DNA from 4 places in the Novosphingobium sp. TK71 genome. Region 3 is predicted to be linked to each of the others. Evidence: predicted binding sites of a transcription regulator. Region 3 holds the regulator's gene; each other region holds the start of a gene.

Region 1 (2,198 bases), 730 kb from region 3:
GTCCTCCGCGTCCCCGTTCGCGTCCTCGTCGGCATAGTCGTTGCCGCCCCGGGCGCGGTCGTAATCCTTCCATCCGGCAGCATATTGCGCGTCGCGCTTGCGGACGTACTGCAACTGGTCATTGTTGAGCTTGCGAATGATCGCGCGATCGCGGGCGATATCCTCAGCGCTCATCCGGTCGTGAGGGTCGTCGGCCAGAGCCGGTCCCGCCGCCAGCACGAGTGTGCCGAACGCAATCAGAGCGCGCGCTCCCCTCATCGTAATCTCCATCCCTCGCTGGCTTTCCCGCGCTCTGGCGGGGCGATGGGGCGGATGCAAACGGCTATGCGACGAGCCGTTGCCCGGCGCGACGGAGCGGTTCAGGCGTGAGCCGCGCCGTTAGGCGGCGTGGGCGAATTTGCGGGCAAGAAGCCGCCGGCCGGATTTCTCCGGCCGGCGGAATCCCGATCCCTGGACGGCTCAATGGCTCCTTACGGCAACGATCGAAATCGCGCGGGTATTGGTCGCGATCCGGTCGGGCTGGCCGCGCGCGGCGATCCGTTCGGCGAACAGGGCATCACGCTGTGTGAAGGCCCTTTCCGAGGAATCGTCGCGGCACCGCATCATGTCGGAATATGCCGGCAGGTCGCGCATGTCCGCGCCGCCGCACACCTGGCGTACCGCGACGGTGAGGCGCCGCGTCAGCGAATCCTGACCGCTGGCGGTGGTGAGATCGAGGTCCCCGTAGCGGACCTCGCGGGTTGGCAGGTTCGAGTTGCGGACTTCCTTGACCACCACGTCCGCAAGGACGGGGGTGACAAGCGCGAACGAGGCCATGGCGAACATGGCGGTGGTGACGATTTTCGTGTGAATCCTGGTCATCTGCATTCTCCTGTTGCTCGAGAGTGCAGCCCCCGCACGCAGACCTTCGCGGATCTACGGGGCAGCGAACTGCTGGCGACCTCAATGGATGTGGAAAGTCGTTCCCAAACAGCCACAGGCTGTGGGGAGGGTGTCGACCTAAGTATAAATATGTCTATACTTTAAAAGGCCCCGCGATTATCACCCCGGCGTTCAAGATATGCGCGTAAATTTACTTGTATGAGTAAATTGCCATATCGCAAAAGGTGAGTCGGTACTTTTATCGGGCGATCCTGCTATTGCGCAGAACCATGTCGCTTTCAAGTCATAACGCGGTCTCTGTCGTCGAACGGCATTTGCGGATCGACGGGCGACATGACAGGCCCTGCCGCGCCCGGCGTTGCAATCGCGCAGGGCGTCCCCACATCGCGGCCTGGCATTTCGGCGAGGCGATCGGAGAGCGGCGCGGCTGCTTGCGCTTTGCGAACAAATCTGGAACACGTCACCTCCATGAGTCTCTCCCACATCACGGTGCGCGGTGCGCGCGAGCATAACCTCAAGGGCTTCGACATCGAGCTTCCGCGCGAGAAGCTGATCGTCATCACCGGGCTGTCGGGCTCGGGGAAATCGAGCCTCGCGTTCGACACGATCTATGCCGAAGGGCAGCGCCGCTATGTCGAGAGTCTCTCGGCCTATGCGCGCCAGTTCCTGGAGATGATGCAGAAGCCGGACGTCGAGCATATCGACGGCCTCAGCCCCGCGATCTCGATCGAGCAGAAGACCACCAGCCGCAACCCGCGCTCCACGGTGGCGACGGTGACGGAGATCTGGGACTACATGCGCCTGCTCTGGGCGCGCGTGGGCATTCCCTATTCGCCGGCCACGGGCCTGCCGATCGAGGCGCAGACCGTGTCCAACATGGTCGATCGGGTGATGGAACTGCCCGAAGGCACCCGCGCTTATCTGCTGGCGCCGGTGGTCCGCGGCCGCAAGGGCGAATACCGCAAGGAACTGGCCGAGTGGCAGAAGGCGGGCTACACCCGCGTCCGCATCGACGGCGAACTCTATGCCATCGAGGACGCCCCCGCGCTCGACAAGAAGTACAAGCACGACATCGAGGTCGTGGTGGACCGTATCGCGGTGAAGGACGGCATCCAGACCCGCCTTGCAGACAGCTTCGAACAGGCGCTGAAGCTGGCCGAAGGGCTGGCCTATATCGACCTCGCCGACGGCGTCGTTCCCGGCCGTGAGGAAGAGGGGAAGGGTGCGAAGAAGACCCTCAAGGGAACCGGCCTGCCGCCGAACCGCATCGTCTTCTCGGAAAAGTTCGCCTGCCCGGTCAGCGGCTTCACCATCGA
Region 2 (2,198 bases), on a different replicon from region 3:
AGCGGCAGCCGCGCAACCGCTTCGACAAAGTCTGCCGGATCGACGACAGCAAGTCCTTCGGGGCGCAAGATCTCGCCGCCAAAGCGGGCAAGCGCATGGGCAGCCCCGTAGGTCGGCGCGCAGACGGCGCGCGCGGCGGTCTCGACTTCGACGAGCCGGCGCAGCATGTCGGCAAGCAGCCCCCTGGCTCCTCCGTGACTGTGGGTTGCCCCGGTCACGTCGAGCATCAAGCCATCGGGCGGATCGAGCGCAATGAGCGGCGAGTATTTGCGCAGCGACCAGACCGCGAGGCGCTCCAGCGCCTCATCGTCTGCGTCGCGGTCGGCGTCCATGATCAGCAGATCGGGCACCAGCGCCTGCGCCTGGGTCACCGCCATGCCCACGTACAGGCAGAGAGCGCGCGCAGGCGCGCTCACCGAAGTCAGCACGCGGCGACGCCCTTCCATGCCCGCCAGGACCAGCGGCGCGTCAGGCGGCGGTGCTTGCCGCCCAAGCCTGCGCCGCAGCCGGTCGATCGGCCAGGTCGGCAGGAAGAGCGAGACGACCTGTCGCATCGCAGGATTCCAGAAGAAAATCGGCGCTTTCACCAGCCCGGCACCGAATGAGCTCGACGAACCAGCGCGGCCGCCCGACGCCGGGGACCGGCAAGATTTCCGACGGAACCGCTGTCACCCGCCAGCGCGTCGCGGCCGCCGTCGGCTGCCCGAAATCAGCAGCATCCTCGCGCTTGCGCCAACGGCGCAGCGCAATCCCGATCGAACCGCTTTGCTCCGCAGCCAGGAGCAGGCGGCGAGAGACCGGCATCGAAAGACGCGCCACCTCGGCAACCACACCGCCAAGCCCGCCATGGCGTAACCCCTCTTCAAAGCAGGCGAGCAGCGAGGTCTCGTCCTGTGCTTCGAGATAGATGACACGGTCGGGATCGAGCCCGGCCAGGGCGATGGCCGGCGCGAAGAGATCGGCCTTGGTCATGCACCAGAGGATCTTGCCTTCGGCGCGTGCCATGATGCCTGCGGCAAACAGCGCTGCGGCTGCGCCGTCGGTCACGCCCTGGGCGCCGCCGGCCACTTCATGGAGTGAACCCAGCGCAAGCCCTCCGCCGGGTAGCTTGGCATCGAGCGCTTCAAGCCCGAAGGGCAATACCTCGCGCGCGCGCCTGTCGCCGCCCTCGATCTCGGCGATCCGGGCGCGCAGGGTATCAATGCGAGATGGCGACCCTCGCTCCGTCATGAAGGGCCTCCTTGTGGCTCTGCGATGGAATTTTCGTTCTTATTTTGTTCTATTCCGTCTAAGAGTCAACGCCGCGCCTCGAACATCGCAACGCGCGGGCAGGGAAAGGGCCCGGAATTCAGACAATAAGGCTGCGAAAATTTGAGCCGCCGATCCCCACTGCTTTACGTTTCGGACAGAGCGTCAGGCAGTGGCGGCTAACGAGTGAGCGAATCGGCGTGCGCCCGCCCTCAGAAGTGTTGCTCACTCTTTGTTGAACCTGCCTGCGGGCGTAGAATGGTTTTGAAAGGATGCTCCCATCTGCAACCTCTATCGCCTGACGACACCTGCTAGCGCCATCGCCGCGCTTTTCGACACCGAGCCGTCGAGCGGGGCCAATTATCTCGAGGTGGTGGCACCGACAGACCCCGGCCTGGTTATTTCGCAAAGCCAAGCCCGGGCGATGGCCTGGGGCTTCCCGCGTACCGATCCAAGCAAAGTGACCGGCGAGATGCTGAAGCCTCACCCCATCTACAATGCGCGTGCGGACAAGATTGGATCGAGATTCTGGCGCGGGAGCTTTGCGCGGCGTCGCTGCCTCGTTCCACTAAACGCCTGGGCCGAACCGGAAGGTAAAAAAGGAAAGATGACCCGGACCTGGTTCTCGCTACCCGGCGAGGAGATTTTCGCAGTCGCAGGCATCTGGCGTCGTAGCGACGAATGGGGGCACGTTTTCTCGATGATGACGGTTCCCGCGCATGAAGCCATGCTGGATCTCAACGACCGCATGCCAGTGATCCTGCGCCGCGAAAACTGGAAGACCTGGACCGACGGCTCGCCAACCGCCGCTCACGGGCTCTGCAATCCATGGGAGCGGGAATTACTGCGCGAGCCATCCGACGAGCCATGGTCCGACAAGTCCCAAATGGACAAGCCGCCGGCACCCTCACCGCAGTTGTCATTGCCGCTGTAGCCCAAACTCAGGCGAT
Region 3 (2,198 bases):
GACTGGAGGACTTTGGCTGGGGCTTTGGCACGGAAAAGCCAGGCTCTGGGGTCTGCTTCCAGTCGCCAGCGGCTTTATCGGCCTGCTCCTGCTGACCCCGCCGGACATCGTCGTTTCGGGAGATGGCCGCCAAGTTGCTTTGATTGACGGTCCGGGGAGGCGCCTTGTCATGCTGCGCGACAGCTCGAGCGATTACGTTTTGGACAATCTGATGGAAGTAGCGGGAGTTCAGTCAAAACCCGTCTTGATTGCAGACTGGCCGGGCGTGCGATGCAACCCGGATTTCTGTGCGTTGATGCTGGAACGTGGCGGGAAGGCGCGCCACATACTGATCGCCAGGGGCCGGGATATCGTGCCGGAAGACACTTTGGCTCGGGCCTGCCAGCGCGCCTATCTCGTAATTGCGGGCCGACGTCTGCCGCGAAGTTGTCAGCCAATCTGGCTGAAGGCGGATCGCAACATGCTGAGCAAGACGGGCGGCGTGGCGATCGACCTGAAGCGCCGCACGGTACATTCAGTGGCAGATGCGCAAGGTGATCATGGGTGGTGGCGTTCGCCGCCGCTTTCTTATGGCGTCATCGCCAAGGCCCGGTAATAACGCGGCGGCGAGACGGCGGAACAACCGGACATCGTCTCACGCTTGAGCCGCATCAGTGATAGCGGCGTAGCAGTCCGGCCAGTTTGCCCTGAACCTCGACTTCGTCAGGCCCATAAATCTGCGGTTCGTAAGCGGCATTGGCAGGGTCAAGGCGCACCATTCCGGCTTCGCGGCGCAGATACTTGAGCGTGGCTTCAGCCCCTCGCACGAGAGCGACGACAATTTCACCGTCGCGAGCGGTATTGGTGCGCTTCACCAAGGCGAAATCGCCGTCGAGGATGCCCGCGTCTATCATCGAATCACCCGAAACCTCGAGCGCATAGTGTTCGCCCGAACCAAGCAGCGCTGCGGGAACCGGGAGCATGGACTGTCCTTCGAAGGCCTCGATCGGCACGCCGGCGGCGATGCGGCCGTGGAGTGGGATTTCGATGACATCGTTCGCGGGGGCAGGTGCGATCTGGGGTGCGCGGACAGGCGCTGCAGTATCGTTGCTGTTCGCCGCCGGAGTCGATCTTGCAGGTTTGGACGTTGCATCCTCAGGCTGGCGCAGGACTTCGAGAGCGCGAGCGCGATTGGGGAGGCGGCGAATGAAACCCCGTTCCTCCAAGGCGGAAATCAGGCGGTGAACGCCGGACTTGGACTTGAGGTCCAGCGCTTCCTTCATTTCCTCGAAGCTGGGCGAGATGCCGCTTTCCTCAAGCCGGACCTGAATGAACCGGAGCAATTCGTGCTGCTTGCGCGTCAACATCTGCGTTGCCTCTTCGTTCTGCGGCCCATGGCCCTGTCTCGTCCGGCGATTTGCCTGCGAACAATGAGGGAACAATTATGCAACGAATCCGGTATCGTCAAGCAATACCGCCATTTTGGAGCAAGAACACTTCAACAACATCTCCTGCATTCGCGGCCGGCGCGCCAATGGGGCGATCGATCAGTACATTGCTTGCCGCGAGCGATGCCAGAGCGCCGCTGTCCTGAAGCGGGTTCGCGCAGACCGTCTCGCCGTTCCAGTAACCGCGCAAAAACTCCCGGCGGTTGCCCGCAGCGGGCAGGGGGGCCGAAAGCCGGGTTGCAACCGGCTGTGGGATTGGCCGTGAAGCCCCCAACAGGGCCCGCAGGACAGGCAGGAGAAACTGATAGGCTGTCACAAGGCTGGATACCGGATTCCCCGGTAATCCGATGATAATTTGCGGCCCGGTAGCGCGCTGGCGGGTCGCCACGAGCAGGGGCTTGCCCGGCTTGATGGCCACGCGCCAGAAGTCCAGCTGTGCGCCCCATGCTTCGAGGGCCGGGCGGACAAGATCGTGATCGCCGACCGAGGCACCCCCGCTGGTCACGATGACGTCAGAATCGCTCGCCTGTTCGAAGGCGGCGATGAGGTCATCGAGCTTGTCGGCCACGGGGCCTATCCGGTTCGCATCCACCGGAAGAGAGCGGGCCATGGCAACCAGCATGACGCCGTTGCTGGCAGGAACCTGATGGTTGGCGCAGAACTCAGGGTCGGTCGAGAGTTCGTCGCCGCTATCTATGACGGTTACCCGCGGAATCCGTCGGACGGGCAGGTGGCGATGGCCGGCGGCAATGCCGAGCGCGGCTTGCGCCG
Region 4 (2,198 bases), 1.6 Mb from region 3:
TTGCGATCGATCGGTCTGGACCGGCGTGAAGGCCTGTGGGAAGCGCGCCGCACACCTACCGGAGAGTTGCCGCTTTTCGCCGCCGCCCGCGCCCGCGAACTGGGTGAGGAGCCGCCTGCGGCCCTGCCCGCCATGCCGCTTTCCGAACAGGTCGCGGCCGACTACCAGACGACGCGCCTCTCGCTGAAGGCCCATCCGATGAGCTTCCTGCGCCCGTTCTTCGCGGCAGAAGGCGTACTGAGATGCACTGAACTGGCACAGAAGAAGGGCAAGCACGTCAAAGTCGCCGGAGTCGTGCTGGTTCGTCAGCGTCCTGGAGAGGGCAATGCGATCTTCGTCACGCTGGAGGATGAAGAAGGGATCGCCAACGTGGTGATCTGGGCCCGGCTGTTCGAAACCTATCGCCGCGAAGTCATGGCCGCGCGGCTCATGGTAGTGGAGGGTATCGTCCAGGTCAGCCCCGAAGGCGTCGTCCACCTCATGGCCCAGCGCATCCACGATCGCTCCGCGGAACTGGCCCGGCTGTCGGAAGTTCACGAAACCGACCCGCCACTCTCGCGCGCCGATGAGGTGGTGCGCCCGCAGCATCCGCGCAATGTGCGAATCCTGCCGCGATCACGCGACTTTCACTGAACCGTCGATGGAGGAAATGGTGCACCCGACAGGATTCGAACCTGTGGCCTCTGCCTTCGGAGGGCAGCGCTCTATCCAGCTGAGCTACGGGTGCAGTGCTGGGGCGACTAGCAGAGCCTGCGGAGGACTACCAGCGCCAAATCAATCCATATCGTCATGGGCTTGGGAAAACATGGGGACGGATATCCCTCCGCCCCGCGCATACCCGCAGGGATCGCTTGAAAGTTCCCTCTATGTTCTTATGATGAAGGCATGGCCGACGCTGATTCCCCCCTCGCACCGCCGCTGACTTCGTTCGTTGCCAACGACGTCGCACGCGGAATCGGGCGACTTTTCGCCCGCAACGATATCTGGTGCCTGTCGGAAATGCCGCTGCGCTGCGGGCGCCGGGCGGATCTCATGGGGATCGACGCCAAGGGCCATGTCATCATCGTCGAGATAAAGGTATCCCGCGCCGACCTGCTCGGCGACGGGAAGTGGACCGACTATCTCGACTATTGCGACCGTTTCTACTGGGGCCTGCCGCCCTCGATCGACCGTGCGCCGCTGGAAACCGAGGCTTTTCTGCCGGAGCAATGCGGCGTGATCGTGGCCGACGGTTATGACGCGGAAATCCTGCGCCCTGCCCCGCTGCGCCAGCTTGCCGCCGCCCGTCGCAAGGTGGAGACGGAGAGGCTCGCGCGCGCATCGCTCCGGCGACTCGTCACGCTCGGTGATCCGCAGACGCTCAAATGGGGGAACGAGACGGCGTGAAAATGCAGGGCCTCACGGCCCCGCATTTCCCGAATTCGAAAGCGGCGCTACCGGCTCAGTGAACGAAGCGCGCGATGACGTCGCGGTAGGAACGGCTGACTTTCACCTGCGCGCCCGAATCGAGCACGAGGAAGCATTCGCCGTTGGTGTGCGGCTTGACCTGGCGAACCTGGTTGAGGTTGACGATGGTCGAGCGGTGAACGCGCTGGAACACGCGCGGGTCCAGGCGGCGTTCGAGATCCTTCATCGTTTCGCGCAGGATCAGCGAATTGTCGGCAGTGCGGATGCACATGTAATCGCCGGCCGCTTCGATATGCTCGATCGAATCGACATCGATGCGGAAGATCTGGCCGCGATCCTTGATGTTGATGAGCTTCTCGTAGCGGTCCGCGTTGGGATCGGCTTCCTCGGGGATGTGATCGATCGCATCGGGCGCCACTTCGGCCAGCACCGTCTTGAGCTTTTCCGCCTCGTCCGACGAACGCTTCTCGGCAAGGCGCTGGCGCACGCGGGCGAGGGTATCGTCGAGCTTGGTCTCGTCCACCGGCTTCATCAGGTAGTTCACCGCGTTCGCCTCGAAGGCGCGGACGGCATGTTCCTGATAGGCGGTGACGAAGACGAACAGCGGCGGTTCGATCTCCATGACCCCCTTCACCACCGAGAACCCGTCGAAACCGGGCATCTGGATGTCGAGGAAGACGAGGTCGGGCTTTTCGGTCTTGATCTTGCGGATGGCCTCGCGGCCGTTCGAGCAGGTGTCGATGATCTCGACATCAGGATACTTCTCCAGACGAAGCTGAAGGCCCTGGATG

What was found. Region 3 encodes LexA, which represses DNA repair genes until DNA is damaged. Its sites were predicted from a motif close to GTTCCNCNCTTGTTCT; they were not measured.
Region 1: a site for LexA is predicted at 1,324-1,339, ahead of uvrA (excinuclease ABC subunit UvrA). Genes of this name have one in related genera too.
Region 2: a site for LexA is predicted at 1,266-1,281, ahead of ACXJ16_RS22315 (ImuA family protein). Genes of this name have one in related genera too.
Region 4: a site for LexA is predicted at 858-873, ahead of ACXJ16_RS13335 (MmcB family DNA repair protein). Genes of this name have one in related genera too.

What each region holds. Positions count from the first base shown of each region.
Region 1 is NZ_CM143962.1:276,311-278,508, forward strand. It holds gene ACXJ16_RS01165 (hypothetical protein) at 1-258, opposite strand, end outside; gene ACXJ16_RS01170 (UrcA family protein) at 460-861, opposite strand; gene uvrA (excinuclease ABC subunit UvrA) at 1,351-2,198, shown strand, end outside.
Region 2 is NZ_JBSZKA010000001.1:1,439,065-1,441,262, forward strand. It holds gene ACXJ16_RS22310 (Y-family DNA polymerase) at 1-554, opposite strand, end outside; gene ACXJ16_RS22315 (ImuA family protein) at 469-1,230, opposite strand; gene ACXJ16_RS22320 (SOS response-associated peptidase) at 1,529-2,182, shown strand.
Region 3 is NZ_CM143962.1:1,004,724-1,006,921, forward strand. It holds gene ACXJ16_RS04570 (ComEC/Rec2 family competence protein) at 1-595, shown strand, start outside; gene lexA (transcriptional repressor LexA) at 651-1,346, opposite strand; gene ACXJ16_RS04580 (molybdopterin molybdotransferase MoeA) at 1,444-2,198, opposite strand, start outside.
Region 4 is NZ_CM143962.1:2,834,898-2,837,095, reverse strand. It holds gene ACXJ16_RS13345 (error-prone DNA polymerase) at 1-633, shown strand, start outside; tRNA gene ACXJ16_RS13340 (tRNA-Arg) at 651-727, opposite strand; gene ACXJ16_RS13335 (MmcB family DNA repair protein) at 886-1,386, shown strand; gene ACXJ16_RS13330 (LytR/AlgR family response regulator transcription factor) at 1,442-2,198, opposite strand, start outside.